DNA from 3 places in the Streptantibioticus cattleyicolor NRRL 8057 genome. Region 3 is predicted to be linked to each of the others. Evidence: riboswitches for the same ligand, from Rfam matches in the RefSeq annotation. Region 3 holds a riboswitch; each other region holds the start of a gene.
The links. Region 3 has a riboswitch for cobalamin ahead of nicT (Nickel transporter NicT). Riboswitches for the same ligand answer to the same signal wherever they lie in the genome.

Region 1: another riboswitch for cobalamin. It lies ahead of cobN (cobaltochelatase subunit CobN); the one in region 3 lies ahead of nicT (Nickel transporter NicT).
Region 2: another riboswitch for cobalamin. It lies ahead of SCATT_RS04790 (cobalamin biosynthesis protein); the one in region 3 lies ahead of nicT (Nickel transporter NicT).

What each region holds. Positions count from the first base shown of each region.
Region 1 is NC_017585.1:324,367-332,070, forward strand. It holds gene SCATT_RS28955 (dipeptide ABC transporter ATP-binding protein) at 1-884, shown strand, start outside; gene SCATT_RS28960 (ROK family protein) at 881-1,819, shown strand; gene cobN (cobaltochelatase subunit CobN) at 1,878-5,510, opposite strand; cobalamin riboswitch at 5,574-5,725, opposite strand; gene cobG (precorrin-3B synthase) at 5,771-7,066, shown strand; gene SCATT_RS28975 (precorrin-8X methylmutase) at 7,063-7,704, shown strand, end outside.
Region 2 is NC_017586.1:1,129,008-1,136,711, forward strand. It holds gene SCATT_RS04775 (NAD(P)/FAD-dependent oxidoreductase) at 1-208, shown strand, start outside; gene SCATT_RS04780 (inorganic phosphate transporter) at 423-1,694, shown strand; gene SCATT_RS04785 (hypothetical protein) at 1,691-1,912, shown strand; cobalamin riboswitch at 2,064-2,188, shown strand; gene SCATT_RS04790 (cobalamin biosynthesis protein) at 2,310-3,248, shown strand; gene SCATT_RS04795 (cobyric acid synthase) at 3,245-4,753, shown strand; gene cobN (cobaltochelatase subunit CobN) at 4,777-7,704, shown strand, end outside.
Region 3 is NC_017586.1:5,492,858-5,500,561, forward strand. It holds gene SCATT_RS24060 (hypothetical protein) at 490-981, opposite strand; gene SCATT_RS24065 (enoyl-CoA hydratase/isomerase family protein) at 1,211-2,245, opposite strand; gene SCATT_RS24070 (SDR family NAD(P)-dependent oxidoreductase) at 2,278-3,045, opposite strand; gene nicT (Nickel transporter NicT) at 3,120-4,235, opposite strand; cobalamin riboswitch at 4,267-4,489, opposite strand; gene SCATT_RS38685 (hypothetical protein) at 4,655-5,017, shown strand; gene SCATT_RS24085 (polysaccharide deacetylase family protein) at 5,116-5,865, opposite strand; gene SCATT_RS24090 (Xaa-Pro dipeptidyl-peptidase) at 6,093-7,704, shown strand, end outside.

The DNA of each region.
Region 1 (7,704 bases), on a different replicon from region 3:
CGGCGGACACGGACGGCGCCGGGGACCGTGCGGAAGGCAGCGGCACGGCGTCGGAGGCACCCGTGGTCGACCTCGACCGGGTCGGTGTGGTCTTCGGCCGCGGCAGCCGTGCGGTGCGCGCGCTCGACGGCGTGTCGCTGACCGTCCGGCCCGGGGAGACCGTCGGACTGGTCGGGGAGTCCGGCTCGGGGAAGTCGACCGCCGCCCGCGTCGCGCTGGGGCTGATCCGACCGTCCTCCGGCAGCGTGTCGCTCTTCGACACCGATCTGCGCAAGGCGTCGGCACGCACCCGCCGTACCCTGCGTGCGGGCATCGGGGTGGTGCTCCAGGACCCGGTGGCCTCGCTGGACGCCCGGATGACGGTGGGCGAGTGCGTGGCCGAGCCGCTGCGCGTCCACCGCCGCGACCTGCCGGCCGCGGAACGCCGGGCGCGGGTGGCGGAGGCGCTCGAACGCGTCCAGCTCCCGCGGGCCCTCGCCGACCGCGCCCCGCGGGAACTCTCCGGCGGCCAGCGGCAGCGCGTCAGCCTCGCCCGCGCCCTCGTCCTCGAACCGCAGCTCCTGGTGGCCGACGAGCCGACCAGCGCCCTCGACGTCAGCGTGCAGGAAGCGGTGCTGACCGTGATCGCCGAGTTGCAGCGGGACCTCGGTTTCGCCTGCCTCTTCGTCTCGCACGACCTGGCCGTGGTGCAGCGCTTCGCCCAGCGCGTCGTCGTCATGCGCGGCGGACACGTGGAGGAACACGGCACCACCGGGACGACGTTGCTGCGTCCGCGGACCGACTACACCCGGCGGCTGCTGGCCGCCGTCCCCGTCCCCGACCCCGTTCTGCAACGCCAACGCCGCCTGCGACGGCAGGCCGCCGGATCAGGAGCCGACGCGTGACCCGACCCCTGACACACCCCACGGTCGTCGCCGGCGTCGACATCGGCGGCACCACCACGCAGGTGGTGCTGTGCACCCCCGACCTGGCCGTAGTGGCGCACACCCAGATCCCCACCCCGGCGGCCCAGGGCGGCCCGGCGATGATCCGCGCCGCCCTCGACGCGCTGCGCCGGCTGCTCGGCCAGTCGCCCCGCAGGCTGGCGGGCGTGGGGGTCGGCGCGGCCGGGGTGGTGGACACCGCGACCGGCCGCGTCCTGGTGGCCAGCGACTCCTTCCGCGACTGGGCCGGCTTCCCGGTCACCGCCACCATCGAGGCCGAACTGGGCGTACCGGCGTTCCTCGACAACGACGTCAACGCCTTCCTGCGCGGCGAGGTCGCCAAGGGCGCCGTCCAGGGCGAGCGCGACGTGCTCGGCATCACCCTCGGCACCGGTGTCGGCGGCGCCCTGTGCCTGGGCGGGACCCTGCTCGACGGGGCGCACGGCGCGGCCGGGGAGATCGGCCACATCCCCGGCTTCGGCGACCTGCCGTGCACCTGCGGCGGACGCGGCCACCTGGAGACCCTCGCCTCCGGCCGCGCCGTCGCCACCCACTACGCGCGGCGTACCGGACACCGCACCACCGCCCGGCACATCGCCGCCGCGGCGGAGAACGGTGACGCCGACGCCCGGGCCGTCTTCCACGCCGCCGGAACCGCCGTCGCCCGTGCCGTCCTGATCACCGCGGGCCTGCTCGACGTCACCACCGTGGTCCTCGGCGGCGGCCTCACCCACGCCTGGCACCTGCTGCACCCCGCGATCCGCCAGGCGCTGGAGGCCGAACCGCCGGTCAGCGCCCAGCCGATCCGCCTGGAGCGCACCCGGCTGGCCGGTCACGCGGCGGCCATCGGCGCGGCCTGCCTGGCCGGTCCGCGCCCGGCGCCGGTCGGGGCGTAGCCGTCCGGCCGTGGCGGGTCCGGCCGGTGTGCGCCGGGCCCGCCGCCACCCTCACCGGTCATTCGCCGGCTTCCAGGTCGCCCTCGGTCTCCAGGTACACCTCCCGCAGCGCGGCGAGCACCGCCGGGTCGGGCTTGGCCCACATCCCGCGCGACTCGGCCTCCAGCAGCCGCTCGGCGATGCCGTGCAGCGCCCAGGGGTTGGCCTGCTGGAGGAAGGCGCGGTTGGCCGGGTCGAGCACGTACGCCTCGGTGAGCCGGTCGTACATCCAGTCGGCGACCACGCCGGTGGTGGCGTCGTAGCCGAACAGGTAGTCCACGGTGGCGGCGAGTTCGAAGGCGCCCTTGTAGCCGTGGCGGCGCATCGCTTCGATCCACCTGGGGTTGACCACGCGGGCCCGGAAGACGCGGGAGGTCTCCTCGACGAGGGTGCGGGTGCGGACGGTCTCGGGGCGGGTGGAGTCGCCGATGTACGCCTCGGGGGCGGTGCCGCGCAGGGCGCGTACGGTGGCGACCATGCCGCCGTGGTACTGGAAGTAGTCGTCGGAGTCGGCGATGTCGTGTTCGCGGGTGTCGGTGTTCTTGGCGGCGACCGCGATGCGCCGGTAGGCGGTCTCCATCTCCTCGCGGGCCGGGCGGCCGTCGAGTCCGCGGCCGTAGGCGTAGCCGCCCCAGACCGTGTAGACCTCGGCGAGGTCGGCGTCGGTGCGCCAGTCGCGGGAGTCGATGAGCTGGAGCAGCCCCGCGCCGTAGGTGCCGGGGCGGGAGCCGAAGATGCGGGTGGTGGCGCGGCGTTCGTCGCCGTGCGCCGCGAGGTCGGCCTGGACGTTGGCGCGTACGTGGTTGGCCTCGGCCGGTTCGTGCAGCGCCGCGGCCATCCGTACCGCGTCGTCCAGCAGGCCGATGGCGTGCGGGAAGGCGTCCCGGAAGAAGCCGGAGACGCGCAGGGTGACGTCGACGCGGGGGCGTCCCAACTCCTCGTACGGTACGGGTTCGAGGCCGGTCACCCGGCGGGAGGCGTCGTCCCACACCGGGCGGATGCCGAGCAGCGCCAGGGCCTCGGCCACGTCGTCGCCGGCCGTGCGCATGGCGCTGGTGCCCCACAGGGACAGGCCCACCGTCTCCGGCCAGTGGCCGTGGTCGGCGCGGTACCGCTCCAGGAGGGAGTCGGCGAGCGCCTGGCCGGTCTCCCAGGCGAGGCGGGAGGGGACGGCCTTGGGGTCGACGGAGTAGAAGTTGCGGCCGGTCGGCAGGGTGTTGACCAGGCCGCGCAGGGGTGAGCCGGAGGGGCCGGCCGGGACGAATCCGCCGGCCAGCGCGTGGACGCTGTGGTCGAGTTCGGCGGTGGTCCCGGCGAGCCGGGGGACGACCTCGCGGGCGGCGAAGTCCAGTACGCGGGCGACCTGTTCGCCCTCGCCGGTGGGTACCGCGGCCGGGTCCCAGCCGGCGTCCTCCATCGCCTGGACGAGGGCGCGGGCCCGGGCCTCGGCCTCGTCGGCCGTGGTGCGGGTGGCGGCCGACTCGTCGAGGCCGAGGGCTTCGCGCAGCCCGGGCAGGGCGGTGGTGCCGCCCCAGATCTGGCGGGCGCGGAGGATGGCGAGCACCAGGCTCACCCGGCTCTCACCGGTCGGCGCGGTGCCCAGTACGTGCAGACCGTCGCGGATCTGGGCGTCCTTGACCTCGCACAGCCAGCCGTCGACGTGCAGCAGGAAGTCGTCGAAGCCGTCGTCGTCGGGGCGGTCGGCGAGGCCGAGGTCGTGGTCGAGCCGGGCGGCCTGGATCAGCGTCCAGATGCGGGCGCGGATCGCCGGGAGCTTCGCCGGGTCCATGGCGGCGATCTGGGCGTGTTCGTCGAGGAGTTGTTCCAGCCGGGCGATGTCGCCGTAGGACTCGGCGCGGGCCATCGGCGGCACCAGGTGGTCGACGAGGGTGGCGTGCACCCGGCGTTTGGCCTGGGTGCCCTCGCCGGGGTCGTTGACCAGGAAGGGGTAGATCAGCGGGAGGTCGCCGAGGGCGGCGTCCGGGGCGCAGGCGGCCGACAGACCGGCGTTCTTGCCGGGCAGCCACTCCAGGTTGCCGTGCTTGCCCAGGTGGATCACCGCGTCGGCGCCGAAGCCGCCCTCGTCGCGCGGGGCGGCGATCCAGCGGTAGGCGGCCAGGTAGTGGTGGGAGGGCGGGAGGTCGGGGTCGTGGTAGATGGCGATCGGGTTCTCGCCGAAGCCGCGCGGCGGCTGGATGAGGACGAGCAGGTTGCCGTGGCGGAGGGCGGCGAGCACGATGTCGCCCTCGGGGTTGCGGCTGCGGTCGACGAACAGCTCGCCGGGCGCCGGGCCCCAGTGTTCCTCGACGGCGGAGCGCAGTTCGGGCGGGAGGGTGGCGAACCAGCGGCGGTAGTCGGCGGCCGGTATGCGCACCGGGTTGCGGGCGAGTTGTTCCTCGGTGAGCCAGTCCTGGTCGTGGCCGCCCGCCTCGATGAGCGCCCGGATCAGTTCGTCGCCATCGCCGGAGGCGAGTCCGGGGACCTCCGCGCCGGTACCGAAGTCGTACCCCTCGTCCCGCAGCCGGCGCAGCAGCGCGACGGCGCTCGCGGGGGTGTCCAGGCCGACCGCGTTGCCGATGCGGGAGTGCTTGGTGGGGTAGGCGGAGAGCACCAGCGCGACGCGTTTGGCGGCGGGCGGGATGTGGCGCAGCCGGGCGTGGCGTACCGCGATCCCGGCCACCCGGGCGGCGCGTTCGGGGTCGGCGACGTACGCCGGGAGGCCGTCGGCGTCGATCTCCTTGAAGGAGAACGCCACGGTGATCAGCCGGCCGTCGAACTCGGGCACCGCGATCTGGCCGGCCGCGTCCAGCGGGGAGACCCCCTCGTCGCCCGCGGCCCAGTCGGCGCGCGAGCCGGTCAGGCAGAGGGCTTGCAGGATCGGGACGTCGAGGGCGGTCAGGGCGCCGGCGTCCCAGGACTCGTCGTCGCCCCCGGCGGAGGCGTCGGCGGGCCGGGTGCCGCCCGCGGCGAGGACGGTGGTGACGACGGCGTCGGCGGCCCGCAGCGCGTCGATCAGCTCCGGTTCCGGCGCCCGCAGCGAGGCGACGTACAGCGGCAGGGGCGTGCCGCCCGCGTCCTCGATCGCGTCGCACAGGGCGTGGACGAAGGCGGTGTTGCCGGCCATGTGGTGGGCGCGGTAGTAGAGCACGGCGACGACGGGGCGGCCGGTGCCGTCGTCGCGCGCGACGCGTTCCAGCGGGCCCCAGGTGGGCGCGGGCGCCGGGGGTTCGAAGCCGTGGCCGGTGAGCAGGACGGTGTCGGAGAGGAACCGGGCGAGGTGTTCGAGGTTGGCCGGGCCGCCGTGGGCGAGGTAGGCGTGGGCCTCGGCGGCGATGCCGACCGGGACCGTGGAGGCGGCCATCAGCTGGGCGTCGGGGGCCTGTTCGCCGGTGAGGACGACGACCGGGCGGCCGTCGGCGAGCAGCAGGTCGAGGCCGTCCTGCCAGGCGCGGACGCCGCCGAGGAGGCGTACCACGACCAGGGCGACGCCGTCGAGGAGGTCCGGGAGGCCGTCGAGGGGCAGCCGGGCCGGGTTGGCGAAGCGGTAGCGCACCGGGCCGCCGGCCGCGCGGGCGCTGAGCAGGTCGGTGTCGGAGGTCGACAGGAGCAGGACGCGGGGGTGCGTGTCGCGCTCCCCGGATGACGGCTGCATGCGGTCGCTGGCCTTCCTCGGGGTCCGCGCCCCGGGCGGTGTCGGATGGCTCCGCCGCGCGCCAAGTGGTGCGCGGCGGAAGGGAGTTCCTGGCTCACCCGGCCCCGGGGGGCGGGCTCACAGTGGCGGGACCGCGCCGGATTCGCACCGGGCTTCCTCCCTGGTCGCCATGGTGGCGGTGGTGGAACGGATGATCCACCGAGGAGCATAGTAAGGGGCACCGAGGAATGGCGGGGAGTACACCGGGTGCGATCATCGGTATGCTCGCGGCCATGTCAACGGCTTCCACCCCTCCGTCGTCCCAGGCCGCGGCGGTCTCGCGGGATCGCGGTGACGCCTGCCCGGGGGCGCTGCGGCTGCACGCCGCGGACGACGGGGCGCTGGCCCGCGTCCGGCTGCCCGGCGGTGTGCTGACGACCCGTCAGGCCGAAGCGCTGGGGTCGGCGGCACTGCGGCTGGGCGACGGCGACCTGCATCTGACCTCACGCGGCAACGTGCAGTTGCGCGGGCTGCCGGCCGGGTGCGGTGCCGAACTGGCCGGGCTGCTGGAGGCCGCCGGGCTGCTGCCGTCCCCGGGACACGAGCGGGTGCGCAACGTCGTCGCCTCGCCGCTGTCCGGGCTCGACGGGCACGGGCTGCGGGACGTACGGCCGTGGCTCACCGGCCTCGACGCGCTGCTGTGCGCGAGCGAAGCGGCCCGCGAGCTGTCCGGGCGCTTCCTGTTCGCGCTGGACGACGGGCGCGGGGACGTCGCCGGGCTCGGCGCCGACGTCACGGTGCGGGCGGTTCCGGACGGGGACGCCCTGGTGCGCCTCGGGGCGTCCGGGACGGCGCTGCGGGTGCCCGGCGGGCAGGCGGCGCGGGCCACGCTGACGGCCGCCGAGGTCTTCCTCGACGCCGCGCGGGCGAGCGGGACGCGTGCCTGGCGGGTGGCCGAACTCGCGTTGCCTGCCGAGGAGTTGACGGCCGCGCTCGGCCGCCGTCTGACGGCGGACGGCATCAACCACGCGACGGGCGTACCGGAGGCCACCGGCACCGGCGGTCCGCTCCCCGGGGTGACCGGCGACGCCTTGTCGGTCCACGTTCCGCTCGGCCGGCTGTCCGCCGCGCAGTGGCGGGAGCTGACCCGGGCCGCCCGCGGTGAGCTGCGGCTGACCCCCTGGCGCGGCGTCGTCCTGCCCGCACCGGGCCTCACCCCCGAGCGGGCGGCCGACGCGCTCGCCCGGCTGCGCGCCGTCGGCCTGGTCACCGACCCCGACTCGCCCTGGCCGCGGGTGGGCGCCTGCGTCGGCCGCCCCGGCTGCGCCAGGTCACGGGCGGACGTGCGGACGGACGCCGCCGCGGCCCTGGACGCGGCCGGACTCCCGGGCCTCCCCCTGTACTGGTCCGGGTGCGAACGCCGCTGCGGTCACCCCGTGGGCGACCGGATCGACGTGGTGGCCGCCGAGGACGGCGGCTACCGGGTGAGCGTCACCGCCTCCGGCCGGGCGCCGCGCACCGCCACCGTGGACCACCCCTCCCGACTCGCCACCGTCCTGGCGGCGATCACCTCATGAGCCGTATCCCCGACGAGAGCAGCGAGAAGAATACCGTGTCCCGCTACGACTACGAGAAGGACGGCGCGGCCATCTACCGCCGGTCGTTCGCCACCATCCGCGCGGAAGCCGATCTGGCGGGGCTGCCCGCCGACGTCGCCCAGGTCGCCGTGCGGATGATCCACGCCTGCGGGATGACCGACCTCGTCGGCGACCTGGCGTACACCCCCGCCGTGGTCGCCCGGGCCCGCGCGGCGCTGCGTTCCGGCGCGCCGATCCTGTGCGACGTCCAGATGGTGGCCAGCGGCGTGACCCGCAAGCGGCTGCCCGCCGGCAACGACGTGCTCTGCACGCTCTCCGACCCGGCCGTCCCGGAACTGGCGGCGAAGCTCGGCACCACGCGGACCGCCGCCGCGCTGGAGCTGTGGCGGGACCGGCTGGAGGGTGCCGTGGTCGCCGTGGGCAACGCGCCCACCGCGCTCTTCCGCCTGCTGGAGATGGTCGAGGAGGGCGCCCCCCGGCCCGCCGCCGTCATCGGCGTGCCGGTCGGCTTCGTCGGCGCCGCCGAGTCCAAGGACGCCCTGGCCGCCCACCCGTCCGGGGTGGACCACCTCGTCGTCCGGGGCCGCCGGGGCGGCAGCGCCCTCGCCGCCGCCGCG
Region 2 (7,704 bases), 4.4 Mb from region 3:
CTCCGGACAGGGCGGGGCGACCGGGCTGACCACGCTGCCGTGGGTCTCCCACCGGGTACGGCGCTGGGAGCCGGAGCCGCTGCGCTGGCTCGGGGTGCACACCCTGTACGCCGCCTACCGGACGGCCGACCGCCGCGAGCGCGCCGGCCGCACGGCACACACGGACCCGGTGGCCCGGCTGGCGGACCGGATCTCCGGGCGGGGCTAGCGCCGGGTGTTCCGCCGCCCGCGCGGGCGCTCAGGCGTGCGGCGGGGCCGGCCGCACCGCCCGTCGCCTCAGCGCGCCCTGGCGGGCCGGTCGGGGGGTGCGATGGTGAAGGGGTCGCGGTGACCGCCGGGAGGATGCCGTCAGTTCACCTTCCGTTCATTCTCGGTCCGTACGGTCGCCGCGTCTCTGCCCGCTCGAACGATTGCCTGGGTGAATGGACCACATCACGTTGCTCGTCGGAGTCGTGATCGTCACCGCGCTCGTGTTCGACTTCACGAACGGCTTCCACGACACCGCCAACGCCATGGCGACCACCATCTCCACCGGGGCGATGAAGCCGAGAGCGGCCGTGGCGATGGCCGCGGTGCTCAACCTGGCCGGGGCGTTCCTGTCGGTGCAGGTCGCCAAGACCATCTCGGGCGGCATCATCGACGAGAAGGCCGGGGTGCACCCGGAAGTGATCTTCGCCGGGCTGATCGGCGCGATCGTGTGGAACCTGGTGACCTGGCTGGCCGGGCTGCCGTCCAGTTCCTCGCACGCCCTGTTCGGCGGGTTGATCGGGGCCACCTTGGCCTCGGTGGGCGTCCACGGGGTGCACGCCGACGCGATCGTGATGAAGGTGCTGATCCCGGCGGTGGCCTCCCCGCTGATCGCCGGGATCGCCTCGGCGCTGGCCACCCGGGCGACCTACCGGATCGGGCGCGGCGCGGACCCGGCGGCCACCGCCAAGGGTTACCGGGCCGGGCAGATCGCCTCGGCCGGGCTGGTCTCGCTGGCCCACGGCACCAGCGACGGGCAGAAGACGATGGGCGTGATCACCCTGGCGCTGGTGACCGGCGGCCTGGTGGCGCCGCACGCCGACCCGCCGCTGTGGGTGATCGTGGCGGCCGGTGCCGCCATGGCGCTGGGTACGTACGTCGGCGGCTGGCGGATCATCCGCACCCTGGGCAAGGGGCTCACCGACATCCAGCCGCAGCAGGGCTTCGCCGCCCAGACCGGGGCCGCGACGGTGATCCTCGCCTCGTCCCACCTGGGCTTCGCGCTCTCCACCACGCACGTGTGCTCCGGCGCGGTGCTCGGGGCCGGGGTCGGCCGCAAGGGCGCCGTGGTGCGGTGGGGCACGGCCGGCCGGATGGCCGCCTCCTGGGTGATCACGCTGCCCGCCGCCGGGCTCGTGGCGTCCGGCGCCGCCCTCCTGTCCGAGCAGGGCACCTGGGGCGTGATCGTGGTCGGCGCGATCGGGCTGGCGGTGGGGCTGGCCGCGTGGCTGGTCTCACAGCGCAAGCCGGTGGACCACACCAACGTCAACGACGTGGCGCCGGTGGCGGAGCCCGCCGCCGAAGCCGCCGAGGAGGGCTTCGACCCGTTCGCCCCGGCCGTGGCGCCCGTCGCGCCGCTGACGGCCGTGCTGCCGGCGCCGGCGGCCTCCGTTCCCCCCGTGGTCCCGGCCGCCCCGGCCGCCGCACAGAAGGAAGCGCTGCTGTGAAGATCGACTGGGCGGGCTTCGCCTCGGTGCTCGGCGTCGGCGTGGGCGTCACGGTGGCGCTGGTCGCGCTGTTCACGCTGGGCGTGGCGGGGCTGGCGAAGCAGGCCCCGGCGGGCCCCGGCGGTCAGACCGCCTCAGCCCGGCGGGCGGGCGCCTACCTGTGCTTCGCGCTGTGCACGGCGGCGGTGGCCTACGGGATCTGGCTCATCGTCGGCTGAACCGCCGTGGCCGGCCCGTGCGTCGGGCCGGCCTTCCCGTCTCCACCTGCGCATACACCCCGTGGGGGCGCTCACACAAGGTTGACGCGCGTTCGCGGCCCATGGTGGACTTCGCGGTGCCATACGGCGCTATGCCCAACGGCGACAGCAGAGGAAGCCGGTGCGAATCCGGCGCGGTCCCGCCACTGTCACCGGGGAGCACGTCCCCACCCGAGCGTCACGGCCGCGTGAGCGGCTGGAAGGCCGGGGGCGTGCCGATCCGGGAGCCAGGAGACTCTCGTCGCCGGTCACGTCGAACCAGGGCGCGGACCCTGAGTGAGGACTTCTGCCATGCCCGGCACACCGCCCCCACCCCTGCCGACGAGGCCGTCCCGAGGCGCGACGGCGGACTGAACCGATGCGTGCCGATCGCTTCTTCGCGTACGGCGCCGCCCTGGGCTACACCTGCGACCTGCTCGCCGGTGACCCGCGCCGGGCGCATCCGGTGGCCGCGTTCGGCCGGGCCGCCTCGGCGGCGGAGCGCCGGCTGTGGCGGGACGACCGGGGCCGGGGCGCGCTCTTCACCGCGGTGTGCGCGGGCGGGGTGCTGGCCGCCGGGTACGCCGCCGAGCGGCTGACCCGCCGTTCCCCGTTGGCCGCCACCGCGCTGGGCGCCGTGGTGACCTGGTCGGTGCTGGGCGGTACGTCGCTGGGGCGGGAGGCCCGGGCGGTGGCCGCGGCGCTGGCGGACGGGGACCTGACGGCGGCCCGGGAACGGCTGCCGCACCTGTGCGGCCGGGATCCGCAGGCGCTGGACGGGCCGCAGATCGCCCGTGCCGTGGTCGAGTCGGTGGCCGAGAACACCTCCGACGCGGTGGTCGGCGCGCTGGTGTGGGGGGCGATCGGCGGGGTGCCGGGGCTCGCCGCCTTCCGGGCGGTCAACACGCTGGACGCGATGGTGGGTCACCGTTCGCCGCGTTACCGGCGGTTCGGCTGGGCGGCGGCCCGGCTCGACGACGTGCTGGGGTGGCCGGGCGCCCGGCTGACCGCGTTGCTGGCGACCGTGGCCGGACCCGATCCGCGCGGCGCCTGGCGGGTGTGGCGGGACGACGGACGGCGCCACCCGAGCCCCAACGCGGGGCCGGTGGAGGCGTCGTTCGCGGGCGCGTTGGGCGTCCGGCTGGGCGGCACGCTGTCGTACGGCGGGCGGGTGGAGCACCGGCCGGTGCTGGGCGCGGCCGGGCGGCCGGTCGAGGTGGCCGATGTGGAGCGCGCGGTGCGGCTGTCGCGCCGGGTGGGGTTGCTGGCGCTGGCGGTCTGCGCCGGTGCGGGGCTGGTGTCGAGGAGGCGTCGGTGACAGGCGGACTGCTGGTGGCCGGGACCACCTCGGACGCGGGCAAGAGCGTGGTGACCGCCGGGATCTGCCGGTGGCTGGTGCGGCGGGGTGTGCGGGTGGCGCCGTTCAAGGCGCAGAACATGTCGCTCAACTCCTTCGTCACCCGCGGCGGCGCCGAGATCGGCCGGGCCCAGGCGATGCAGGCGCAGGCCGCGCGGGTGGAGCCGACGGCGCTGATGAACCCGGTGCTGCTCAAGCCGGGCGGGGAGAGCAGCAGCCAGGTGGTGCTGCTGGGCAGGCCGGTGGGTGAGTTGAGCGCACGGGGCTACCATGACGGGCGGCAGCGGGAGTTGCTGGGCACCGTCACCGACTGCCTGGCCGAACTGCGCCGTACCCACGACGTGGTGATCTGCGAGGGGGCCGGCAGCCCGGCCGAGATCAACCTGCGGCGCAGCGACATCGTCAACATGGGGCTGGCGCGGGCCGCGCGGCTGCCGGTGGTGGTGGTCGGCGACATAGACCGCGGCGGGGTCTTCGCCTCGTTCTTCGGCACCACCGCGCTCCTGGACCGCGAGGACCAGGCGCTGATCGCCGGCTACCTGGTCAACAAGTTCCACGGTGACGTGACGCTGCTGGAGCCGGGGCTGGAGAGCCTCCGGAAACTGACGGGCCGTCAGACGCTGGGGGTGCTGCCGTTCCGGCACGGCCTGGGCATCGACGAGGAGGACGGGCTGCGGGTGTCGTTGCGCGGCACCGTGCGCGAGTCGGCCGTGACGCCCCCGTACGGGGAGGACGTGCTGCGGGTCGCGGTGGCCGCGGTGCCGCTGATGTCCAACTTCACCGACGTGGACGCGCTCGCCGCCGAACCCGGGGTCGTGGTGCGCTTCGTGGACCGCCCCGAGGAGCTGGCCGACGCCGACCTGGTGGTGCTGCCCGGCACCCGCGGCACGGTACGGGCGCTGGCCTGGCTGCGGGAGCGCGGGCTGGCCGACGCCGTGGTGCGCCGGGCCGCCGAGGGCCGTCCGGTGCTGGGCATCTGCGGCGGCTTCCAGATGCTCGGCGAGGTCGTCGAGGACGACGTCGAGTCCCGCGCCGGCACCGTCGAGGCGCTGGGCGTGCTGCCGGTACGGGTGCGGTTCGCCGCCGAAAAGACGCTGGCCCGGCCGTCCGGCAAGGAGTTCGGCGAACCCGTGGAGGGCTACGAGATCCACCACGGGGTGGCCGAGGTGCGCGGCGGCGACGAGGCGTTCCTGGACGGCTGCCGGGTCGGCGCGGTGTGGGGCACCCACTGGCACGGCTCGCTGGAGAGCGACGGTTTCCGCCGGGCGTTCCTGCGCCGGGTGGCGAAGGCGGCGGGGCGCCGTTTCGTCCCCGCGCCGGACACCTCCTTCGGCGCGCTGCGCGAGGAGCAGCTCGACCGGCTCGGCGATCTGATCGAGGAGCACGCGGACACCGCGGCACTGCTGCGGCTGATCGAGGACGGCGTTCCGGCCGGCCTCCCCTTCCTTCCCCCGGGAGCACCGTGAACAACGAGCACACCGTTGCGCTGCTGTCCACCGCCGACACCGACCTGCTGGCCGCCCGGGCCTGCGGTGCCGCCTACCGGACCGGCAACCCGACCCGGCTGACCGCGGAGGACCTGCCCGCGCTGCTGGACGGCGTCACGGTCGCCGTGGTCCGGCTGCTGGGCGGCAAACGGGCCTGGGAGGAGGGGCTGGCGGCGCTGGCCGCGAGCGGGGTGCCGACCGTGCTGCTGGGCGGCGAGGCGGTGCCGGACGCGGAGCTGATGGCGATGTCCTCGGTGCCGGCCGGCGTGGTGGCCGAGGCGCTGCGCTACCTGGTCGAGGGCGGCCCGCGCAACCTCGCCGAGCTGGCCCGCTTCCTGACCGACACCGTGGCCCTGACCGGCGAGGGGTTCGCCCCGCCGGAGCCGATGCCCGCCTACGGGGTGCACGGCTCCTACCAGCTCAAGGAGGACCGCCCCACGGTCGGCGTGCTCTTCTACCGGGCCCACGAACTCTCCGGCAACACCGCGTTCGTGGACACCCTGTGCGAGGCGATCGAGGCCAAGGGCGCCAATCCGCTGCCGGTGTACTGCGGTTCACTACGCGGTGCCGACCCGGGGCTGTACGAACTGCTGGGGCGGGCGGACGCGCTGGTGGCCACGGTGCTCGCGGCCGGCGGCACGGTCGCCTCGGACGCCTCGGCCGGCGGCGACGAGGAGGCGTGGGACGTCGGCGCGCTCGCCGAGCTGGACGTGCCGGTGCTCCAGGGGCTCTGCCTCACCTCGTCGCGGGCGGCCTGGGAGGCGTCGGACGCGGCGCTGACCCCGATGGACGCGGCGATGCAGGTGGCCATCCCGGAGTTCGACGGCCGGCTGATCACCGTTCCGTTCTCCTTCAAGGAGACCGGCGACGACGACGTACCGGTCTACGTCGCCGACCCCGAGCGGGCCGGGCGGGTGGCCGGGATCGCGGTGCGCCACGCGGCGCTGCGCCACAAGGCCGACGCGGACAAGAAGCTCGCCCTGGTCTTCACCGCGTACCCCACCAAGCACTCCCGGGTCGGCAACGCCGTCGGGCTGGACACCCCGGCCTCCGCGGTGCGGCTGCTGGACGCGCTGCGGGCGGCCGGGTACGACACCGGCGACCACCCGGACGACGGCGACGAGCTGATCCACCGGCTGATCGCGGCCGGCGGCCACGACGTGGAATGGCTCACCGAGGAGCAGTTGGCGGCGGCCCCGGCGCGGGTTCCGCTGGCGGACTACCGGGAGTGGTTCGCCACGCTCGACCCGGCGCTGCGCGAGGCGATGCTGGAGCACTGGGGGGAGCCGCCGGGCTCGCTCTACGTGGACGGCGACGAGATCGTGCTGGCCTCGCTGCGCTTCGGCAACGTGGTGATCATGATCCAGCCGCCGCGCGGCTTCGGGGAGAACCCGATCGCCATCTACCACGACCCCGACCTGCCGCCCTCCCACCACTACCTGGCCGCCTACCGCTGGCTGGAGCGGTCGTTCGGCGCCGACGCCGTCGTCCACCTGGGCAAGCACGGCACCATGGAGTGGCTGCCGGGCAAGGGACTCGGCCTGTCCCGGGGGTGCGCGCCCGACGCGGTGCTGGGCGAACTGCCGCTGGTCTACCCGTTCATCGTCAACGACCCCGGTGAGGGCACCCAGGCCAAGCGGCGCGGCCACGCCACCGTGGTCGACCACCTGGTCCCGCCGATGGCCCGCGCCGACTCCTACGGCGACCTCGCCAAGCTGGAGCAACTGCTGGACGAGTACGCGCTCGTCAGCGACCTGGACCCGGCGAAGGCACCGGCCGTGCGCGGCCAGATCTGGACGCTGGTGCGGGCCGCCGAGCTCCACCACGACCTCCAGGTGGACGAGCAGCCCGATGAGGACGAGTTCGACGAGTTCGTCATGCACATCGACGGCTGGCTGTGCGAGATCAAGGACGTGCAGATCCGTGACGGCCTGCACATCCTGGGCGGCGGCCCGGTCGGCGAGGCACGGGTCAACCTGGTGCTGGCGGTGCTGCGGTCGGCGCAGATCTGGGGTGGAACCGCGGGGGCTCTGCCGGGGCTGCGGGCGTCGCTGGCGGCCGAATACGGGCTGGTGGAACGGGAGTTGCTGGCCGAGCCGGGGGCCCGGGTGGCGGTTCCGGAGGCGCTGACCGCGCTGGCCGAGGGCCCGGCGCGCACCGCCTCGGACGCGATCGACCTGCTGGAACGGGTCGCCCGGCGGCTCGCCGAGACGCTGGAGGCCCGCGACTGGGCCGTCCCCGAGGCCGCCGCGGTGGTGGCCGAGGTGACCGGGCGCGACATCCCCGACGCGGTGCGGGTGCTGGAGTTCGCCTGCGCCGAGGTGGTGCCGCGGCTGGCCCGTACCGACGACGAGATCGAGAACGTGCTGCGCGCGCTGCGCGGCGGCTACGTCCCGGCCGGCCCGTCCGGCTCGCCCACCCGGGGCCTGGTCAACGTGTTGCCGACCGGGCGCAACTTCTACTCGGTGGACCCCAAGGCGATCCCCTCCCGGCTCGCCTGGGACGTCGGCTCGGCGCTGGCCGACTCGCTGCTCGCCCGCCACCTCGCCGACACCGGCGCCTACCCCAGGTCGGTGGGGCTGACGGTGTGGGGCACCTCGTGCATGCGCACCCAGGGCGACGACATCGCCGAGATCCTGGCGCTGCTGGGGTGCCGTCCGGTGTGGGACGACGCCTCGCGCCGGGTGACCGGGTTCGAGATCGTGCCCGCCGCCGAACTGGGCCGCCCCCGCGTCGACGTCACGGTGCGCATCTCCGGCTTCTTCCGGGACGCCTTCCCGCACGTGGTCGCCCTGGTGGACGACGCGGTGCGGGCCGTCGCCGAACTCGACGAGGACGCCGAGGCCAACTACGTACGGGCGCACGCCGACGAGGACACCGCCGCCCACGGCGACCGGCGGCGCGCCACCGCCCGGATCTTCGGCTCCAAG
Region 3 (7,704 bases):
TCGGGGGCGCGCCGGGGGTGACTCCTCGCTCCCCGTATCCGCCAAGGCTTGGCTCCGGCTACTGGGTCGCTGCGGGGACACCCCCGGCACACCCCCTCCTGTCCGGTTGGCGGGTGCCTCTCTTCGCGGGTGGGGGTGAGTGAGGAGGTTGGGGTCACCCCGGTCTTTTTCTCACCCCCTCCGTGCCGCAGCGCGGAACGAGACCGGACGGGGGCGTGCAGGGGTGTCCCCGCAGCGACCCAGTAGCCGGAGCGCAACTGTGGCGGATACGTGGAGCGAGGAGTCACCCCGGAGGGCCCCCGGGAACCCAGGCAGACAGTGCGCATCCCGCGCTGGACGAATACAGCCACGGGTGGGCGGGGGAAAACATCTGTGACGTCCGCCACGACGAAAGGGGAACGGGCGCGCCCCGGGGAGGTAATGGCTGACCGCCAGCGCGAGCGCCGCGCCACGACGAGACGGGGGACCGGGGGCACCCCCGGTTGGGAGCTAGTCGCCGTCGGCCTTCGGCCGACGGCGGAGGACGAGCACGGTGGCCCCGCCCGCCAGCGCGAGCAGAACCGCTCCGTCGGCCACCTCACTCATCCCCGACCCCCCCATCACACTCCCGCCCAGCCCCGCCTTCGCCCCCATCACCGGGACCGGGGTGCCCTCCCCGGGCACCCGGACGGTGCTGGTGGTGGTCGTCCCGTGGTCACCGCAGCGGATGGTCACCCGGTAGGAGCCGGGCTTCGCGGTGACCGGGACGCGTACGTCGGCGGACATGTGGCCGACCCCCGCGGCCAGTACCACCGTGCCGAAGAGCGGCGAGGTCGCCTTGGCGCCCTTCGTCATGTCGTCGCACCGGCTGTCGTCGTTGATCAGCAGGATCTGACCGGGCTGGACCGGTTGCGGGGCCACGCTCGCCCAGGCCGCCGGGGCGGCGAGCGAGACCGTGGCGGCCCCGGCCAGTGCGACGGCGGCGGTACGACCAGCGTGCATGGGACTCTCCTGTGCCGGACGCGGACACGGTGACCGCGATCGACGAAACCGGCCTTGGGGGGATCAAAACCCGGCCGGTCCCCGCTCGCCAGGCGGAAACGCCCGACGGGGTCGGAGCCGCCCCCGCACGGGCCCCGTCACGCAGGGAAAACGGCACGTCACCGTATGCGCACCGCCGAACGGGTGGGATCGTCCCCGGTGCGCCGTCCGGGTGAGGCGGAGCCGGCGCTCAGCGCTCGTCGAGCCATGAGCGCAGTTCGGCCCGGTCCGTCTCGCCCAGTGACGCCGGGGACCACACCGGGGCGCGGTCCTTGTCGACGAGGGCGGCCCGTACGCCCTCGGCGAAGTCGTGGCCGGCCGCCACCCGGCAGGCGAGCCGCAGTTCGCGGGCGAGGCATTCCTCCAGTGAGGATCCGGCGCCGCGGCGCAGCAGTTCGAAGGTGAGGAAGAGGCTCGCCGGCGACATCCGGCCGAGTACCGTCAGTGTCTCGCGGGCCCAGTCGTCCCGTTCGGCGGTGAGCCGGTCGAAGACCTCGTCCAGCGTGGGCGCCGAGAAGCAGCGGTCGATGGCCGGGTAGTGGCCGCGCAGTTCGGAGGCGGGCGGGGCGGTGGCGAAGCCGGCCACCAGTTCCGCGGTGCGCGTCCCGCCGCCGTCCCGCAACGCCGCCTCCAGCGCGGGAAGTTCGCTCGACGGCAGGTAGTGCGTGGCCAGCCCGCACTCCACCGCCGCGGCGCCGGAGATCCGGGTGCCGGTCAGCCCCAGGTACATCCCCACCGAACCGGGCAGCCGGGGCAGGAAGTAACCGGCGCCGATGTCGGGGAAGAAGCCGATCGCGGTCTCCGGCATGGCCAGCCCGGCCCGTTCGGTGACCACCCGCAGCGTGCCGTGCACCGAGATCCCCAGGCCGCCGCCGAGCGCGAAGCCGTCGATGAGCGCGAGGTACGGCTTGGGGTAGCCGGCGATCGCCGCGTCCAGGGCGTACTCGGCGGCGAAGTACGCGCGTACCGCCGCCAGGTCGCCGCGCAGCGCCGCCTCGCGTACCGCCCTTATGTCGCCGCCGGCGCAGAACGCCTTGGGGGAGGTGCTGGCGATCACCACCGCGTGGACCGAGTCGTCGTCGCGCCAGCGGTCCAGCGCGGCGGTCAGCAGCCGGACCATCTCCAGGTCGAGCGCGTTGAGCGCGGCCGGGCGGTCCAGCAGCAGCCGGCCGACGCCGCCGTCGGCGACGGCGCGTACCGGGGGGTGGTGCGGGTGGGGTGCCATGCCGTTCCTGTCCTGGTAGTGCCGTTCAGGGGTCAACGGCCGCGTTCCGCACCGCCGTTGACCTGGATGATCTGTGCCGTGACCTGGCCCGCGCCGGGGGCGGCGAGCCAGCGCACGGCGTCGGCGACGTCCGCCGGGGTGCCCGCGCGGCCGGTGCTGGTCTGCTCGATCAGGGCCCGTTCCCGTTCGGCCGCCAGGCCGCCGGAGAAGAACTCGGTGTCCCGGATGTAGCCGGGGGCGACCACGTTGACGGTGATCCCGCGCGGCCCGAGTTCGCGGGCGAGGTCGAAGGCGTAGGGGTGGAGCGCCGCCTTGGACGCGGCGTACGAGCCGGTGCCGGAGCCGCGCAGGGCGGCGATGGAGCTGATCAGGACCACCCGGCCGCCGGGGGAGGCCAGCCGGTCCTTGAGCGCCTCGGTGAGCAGCACCGCGGTCAGGGTGTTGACCCGGAAGTTCTCCGACCAGGCCCACGCGGTGCGCTCCAGCCCCTCCGGGATCGCCTCGCCGCCGTGCGCCGCCGGGTTGCCGCCGGCGTTGGCGACGACCACGTCCACCCGGTCGAAGCGCGCGGCCACCTCGTCGGCGACCCGGCGCGCCCCGCCGGCCGAGGACAGGTCGGCGGCGACGGTCAGCGGTTCGGGCAGCCCGGGGTGGGCGGCGGTCAGCCGGCCGGCCGTCTCGCGCAGCACCTGCTCGCGGCGGCCGGTGAGCACCAGGTGCGCCTCCTCGGCCGCGAACTCCCCGGCGACCGCCGAACCGATCCCGCTGCCGCCGCCGCTGACCACCACGACCCGTGTCATCTCCACCTCCGGCGCTCCGGCGGACTCCGGCGGCCCGCCGGTGATCACCGTACCGAACCGGGGCGCGCGCCCGGTCAGACGGACGGCCGGGACCAGCGGTGTTCGACCCGGGCCAGCTTCCAGTAGGCCAGCGCGCAGGCCCAGACCACCACGAACAGCCCGGCGATCAGGAAGCCGGCGTTGCCCAGGTCGAGTCCGGAGATCCAGCCGGTGACCGGGTCGGCGAGGCCCAGCTTGTCGCGGAGGACGCCGACCAGTTCGACCGTTCCGATCAGGAAGGCGACGGCGATGGAGAGCCCGGTGATGGTGAGGTTGTAATAGACCTTGCGCACCGGGTTGCTGAACGCCCAGTGGTAGGCGACGTTCATGAAGGTGCCGTCGAGGGTGTCGAACAGGCTCATCCCGGCGGCGAAGAGCAGCGGCAGGCAGACGATGGCGTACCAGGGCAGGCCGGCCGCCGCGCCGCTGCCCGCCATCACCATCAGCGTGACCTCGGTGGCGGTGTCGAACCCGAGGCCGAACAGCAGGCCCACCGGGAACATCTGCCCGGAGCGGGTGATGGAGCGGGTGAGGCGGCCCAGGATGCGGTTGAGGAAGCCGCGCGAGTCGAGGTGGGCCTCCAGCTCCGACTCGTCGAACCGTCCGGCGCGCATCGCCTTGAAGACCCGGACGATGCCGGCGAGCGCCACCAGGTTGAGCGCGGCGATGACGTAGAGGAAGCCGCCGGAGACGCAGGTGCCGATCAGCCCGAGGGCGCGGTGGGTGCGCGAGTCGTCGCTCATCAGTGTGCCGGCCAGCTGTGCGCCGCCCGCGATGAGCGCGGCGAGCAGGATCACCATGCTGGAGTGGCCGAGGGCGAACCAGAACCCCACCGACAGCGGGCGTTTGCCGTCGGCCATGAGCTTGCGGGTGGTGTTGTCGATGGCCGCGATGTGATCGGCGTCGAAGGCGTGCCGCATGCCCAGGGTGTACGCGGTCACCCCCAGGCCGACGCCGAACACCTGGGAGCCGACGGTGTAGTGACGCGGCACCACCAGGAGGAAGAGCACCCCGAAGGCGGCCAGGTGCAGCGCGGTGATGACGGCGAGCAGCCCCGCGGTGCGCAGGGTGTCCCGGCGCTGCCAGCGCAGGGCGGGGGGGACGGCGGATATCGCGGGGGTGGCGGTGGGATCTGCGGCAGGCAGGGTCATTCGAGGATCACGCTCCAGCACCTCGTGGACGTCTTCGTGAGATGCCGTGGCCGGTCTCCTGGCTGACGGGTGGTGCTCGCGCCCGGCCCTGCCTTCCCGGCCGCGCGAACGGCCAGTGGTTCCCCGCGCCGTGGCCGGCGCGCGGAACGGGACGGGAACTCCCCGATCACAGTGGCGAGGGCCGCTCCGGTCTGGGACCCCCTGACGAGGGCCTGTCACCGGTATTCCCGAACACCACGGCCCGCTCACTGTACCGGTCCGGGGGGCCGGCGGCACGGGGCCGCCGGTACCCGTCCGTTGCCCCGGACGGCCGACTATGTCTCAGATACCGGTAAAACCCCCATCTTTACGGTATCCCTCGACTGCCCAGGCTCGTTGTACAGGGCCCCAATCACGACTCGTCCCTTGGAGGCAGTCGCATGAAGTCCCTCAAGCTCTCATCCGTCCGGGCGGCCATGGTGCTGGCCGGCGGCGCCGCCGCGCTGCTGCTGGCGGCGGGCACCTCCGTCGCGGCCGGCGCGGACAGCCCCCGTCCGCTCCCCGGCCACCAGGTCAAGGGCCATGAGCACGGCCACCACCGGCACCACGGCCACCGGCACCACCACCACTACCACCACGGCCACCACCGTCTGTCCCACCACTCCGGCTGGTTCCACGAGGGCGGGCGCGAGCACGGCCGCGAGGGGCGCGAGCACGGTCGTGAAGGCCGTGAGCACGGCCGTGAGGGCCGCGACCGCATGGAGCGGGGCCTCGGCGGCGAGCGCGGCATGCGGCACAGCTGACCCGCCCGGCCCCCGGTGAACGGCCACCGCGCGGCGCTCCAACCCCTCCCGGGGCGCCGCGCGGTGGCGTTGTCGTCACCGCCGCCGGGCGGCGCGGTTCAGGTCAGCAGCCCGGTGGCGGTCACCGCGCGCAGCCCGCGCCGCCCGAGCCCGGCCAGCAGCCCCGGCAGCGCCCGTACCGTGCCCTCGTGGCCGAGGTGGAGGCTGACCACCGAGCCGGGGCGCACCTGGCCCAGCACGGTGGAGGTGACCGCCTGCGGCCCCGGGTCGGTCCAGTCGAGGGAGTCGACGTCGTAGGAGAGCACGTGGGGGTAGCCCGCCTTGCGGGCCAGCGAGATCACCAGCGGGGTGGCGTACCGGGCCTGTGAGGGGCGGAACCAGCGCCCGGGGCTTCCGGTGAGCCGGCGCAGCCGGTCGGCGCAGCGGTTGATCTCGGCCGCCGCGGCGTCGGCGGCCATGGTGCACACCGGACCGTGGTTCTGGGTGTGGTTGCCCAGTTCGTGGCCGCCGTCCAGGATCCGGCGGGCGATGCGCGGGTAGGCGTCCAGCCAGCTGCCGACCGCCAGGACGGTGACGTGCGCCCCGGCGTGTTCGGCCGCGGTGAGCAGCGCGGTGGCGAGCGCGGGGTCGCCCTGGCCGTGGAAGGTGAGGGCGACCAGCGGCCGGTCCCGGGGGCCGTGCTCGATCTGGTCGGGCAGGGTGGCCGGCAGCGCGGCGGGCGAGGGGGTGGCGGACGGAGCGGCCGGCCGGGCCGGACGCGGGGTCCCCGGCGCGCAGCCGCCGACCACCGCCCCGGCGGCGACCCCGCCCATCGCGGCCCGCAGCACGCTGCGGCGGTCCACGCTCATCGGCCCGCACCCCCGGTCGGTCGTCCTAGGGAAATCCGGCTGCCCGATCCTTGCCCGCGCCGCCCCCGGGTGCCCCGGCGTGGCGCGGGCATTCACCCGATCGCCGCCGTCCCCGCGGTCCCGCGCCGTTCAACGGCTCGTAAAAGCCTTGCTGTCATGGCTGCGTCACACGGTAGCGTCCGGGCGTGTTGTCAGCTACGCGGAGAAACCGCGCTTCCCTGCTCGCGGTGGCGGTGGCGGTGCTCGTCACCACGCTGCTCGCCGCCTTCACCGCCCCGGCCGGCGCCGTACCGCCCCCCAGGCACCCCACGGAGAGCCGGCCCGTCTACTCCTACGCCGGCGCCGTACGGGAGACCGTCTGGGTCGACACCGGGCTCGACGGCAACCACGACGGCCGCCCCGACCGGGTGGCCGCCGACATCATCCGCCCCGCCGAACCGGCCAGGGCCGGGGTGCGCATCCCGGTGATCATGGACGCCAGCCCCTACTACTCGTGCTGCGGACGCGGCAACGAAAGCCAGCTCAAGACGTACGACAATAGCGGGCGGCCGGTGCAGTTCCCGCTCTACTACGACAACTACTTCGTGCCGCGCGGCTACGCCGTCGTCCTGGTCGACCTGGCCGGCACCAACCGCTCCGACGGCTGCGTGGACGTCGGCGGCCCCTCCGACGTCACCTCCGCCAAGGCCGTCATCGACTGGCTGAACGGCCGCGCCACCGGACACAGCGCCCGCAGCGGCGGCACCACCGTCCGCGCCACCTGGGCCAACGGCTCGGTCGGCATGATCGGCAAGAGCTGGGACGGCACCATCGCCAACGGCGTGGCCGCCACCGGCGTCGCCGGGCTGAAGACCATCGTGCCGATCAGCGCCATCAGCTCCTGGTACGACTACTACTTCGACCAGGGCGCCGCCCTCTACGACGGCGGCCCGGACGAACTCGCGAGCGCCGTCGAGGACTCCGGCGACGCCCGCACCTGCGGCGCCCAGCAGCAGGCGCTGCGCGACGGCGCCCCGCGCGACGGCGACTGGACGGCGCTGTGGCAGCGGCGCGACTACGTGGCCGACGCCGCCAAGGTCCGCGCCAGCGTCTTCGTGGTCCACGGCATGCAGGACCTCAACGTCCGCACCAAGCACTTCGGCCAGTGGTGGGACGCGCTCGCCGCACACGGCGTACCGCGCAAGATCTGGCTCTCCCAGACCGGCCACGTCGACCCGTTCGACTACCGCCGCGCCGCCTGGGTGGAGACCCTGCACCAGTGGTTCGACCACTACCTGCTCGGGGTGGACAACGGCATCGACCGCGCCCCGATGGCCGACGTCGAGCGCACCCCCGACCACTGGACCACCGACGCCCACTGGCCCGCCCCCGGCACCTCGGCCACCACCGTCGCCCTGGCCGCCGGCTCCACCGCGGGGCTGGGCACCCTGTCTGCCACCGGGCCGGCCACCGGCACCGAGACGTACACCGACGACCCGGCCGAGAGCGAGACCGACTGGTCGGCGGCGGCCGACCGGGCCACCGGCGACAAGGTCTCCTTCACCACCGGCGCGCTCCGGCACGACCTGCGGATCTCCGGCGGCGGCAGCGTCACGCTGACCGCCACCCCGTCCACCACCAGCGCCCACCTGTCGGCGGTCCTGGTCGACCTCGGCCCGGCCACCATCCGCGACTACAGCGCGGACGGCGAGGGGATCACCACGCTGACCACCCGTTCCTGCTGGGGCGCGAGCACCGCCGGCGACAGCGCCTGCTTCCTGGACACCGCGGCCGACACCATGAGCACCGGCTACACCGTCTTCAGCCGCGGCTGGGCCGACCTGGGCCACTACGACCCGT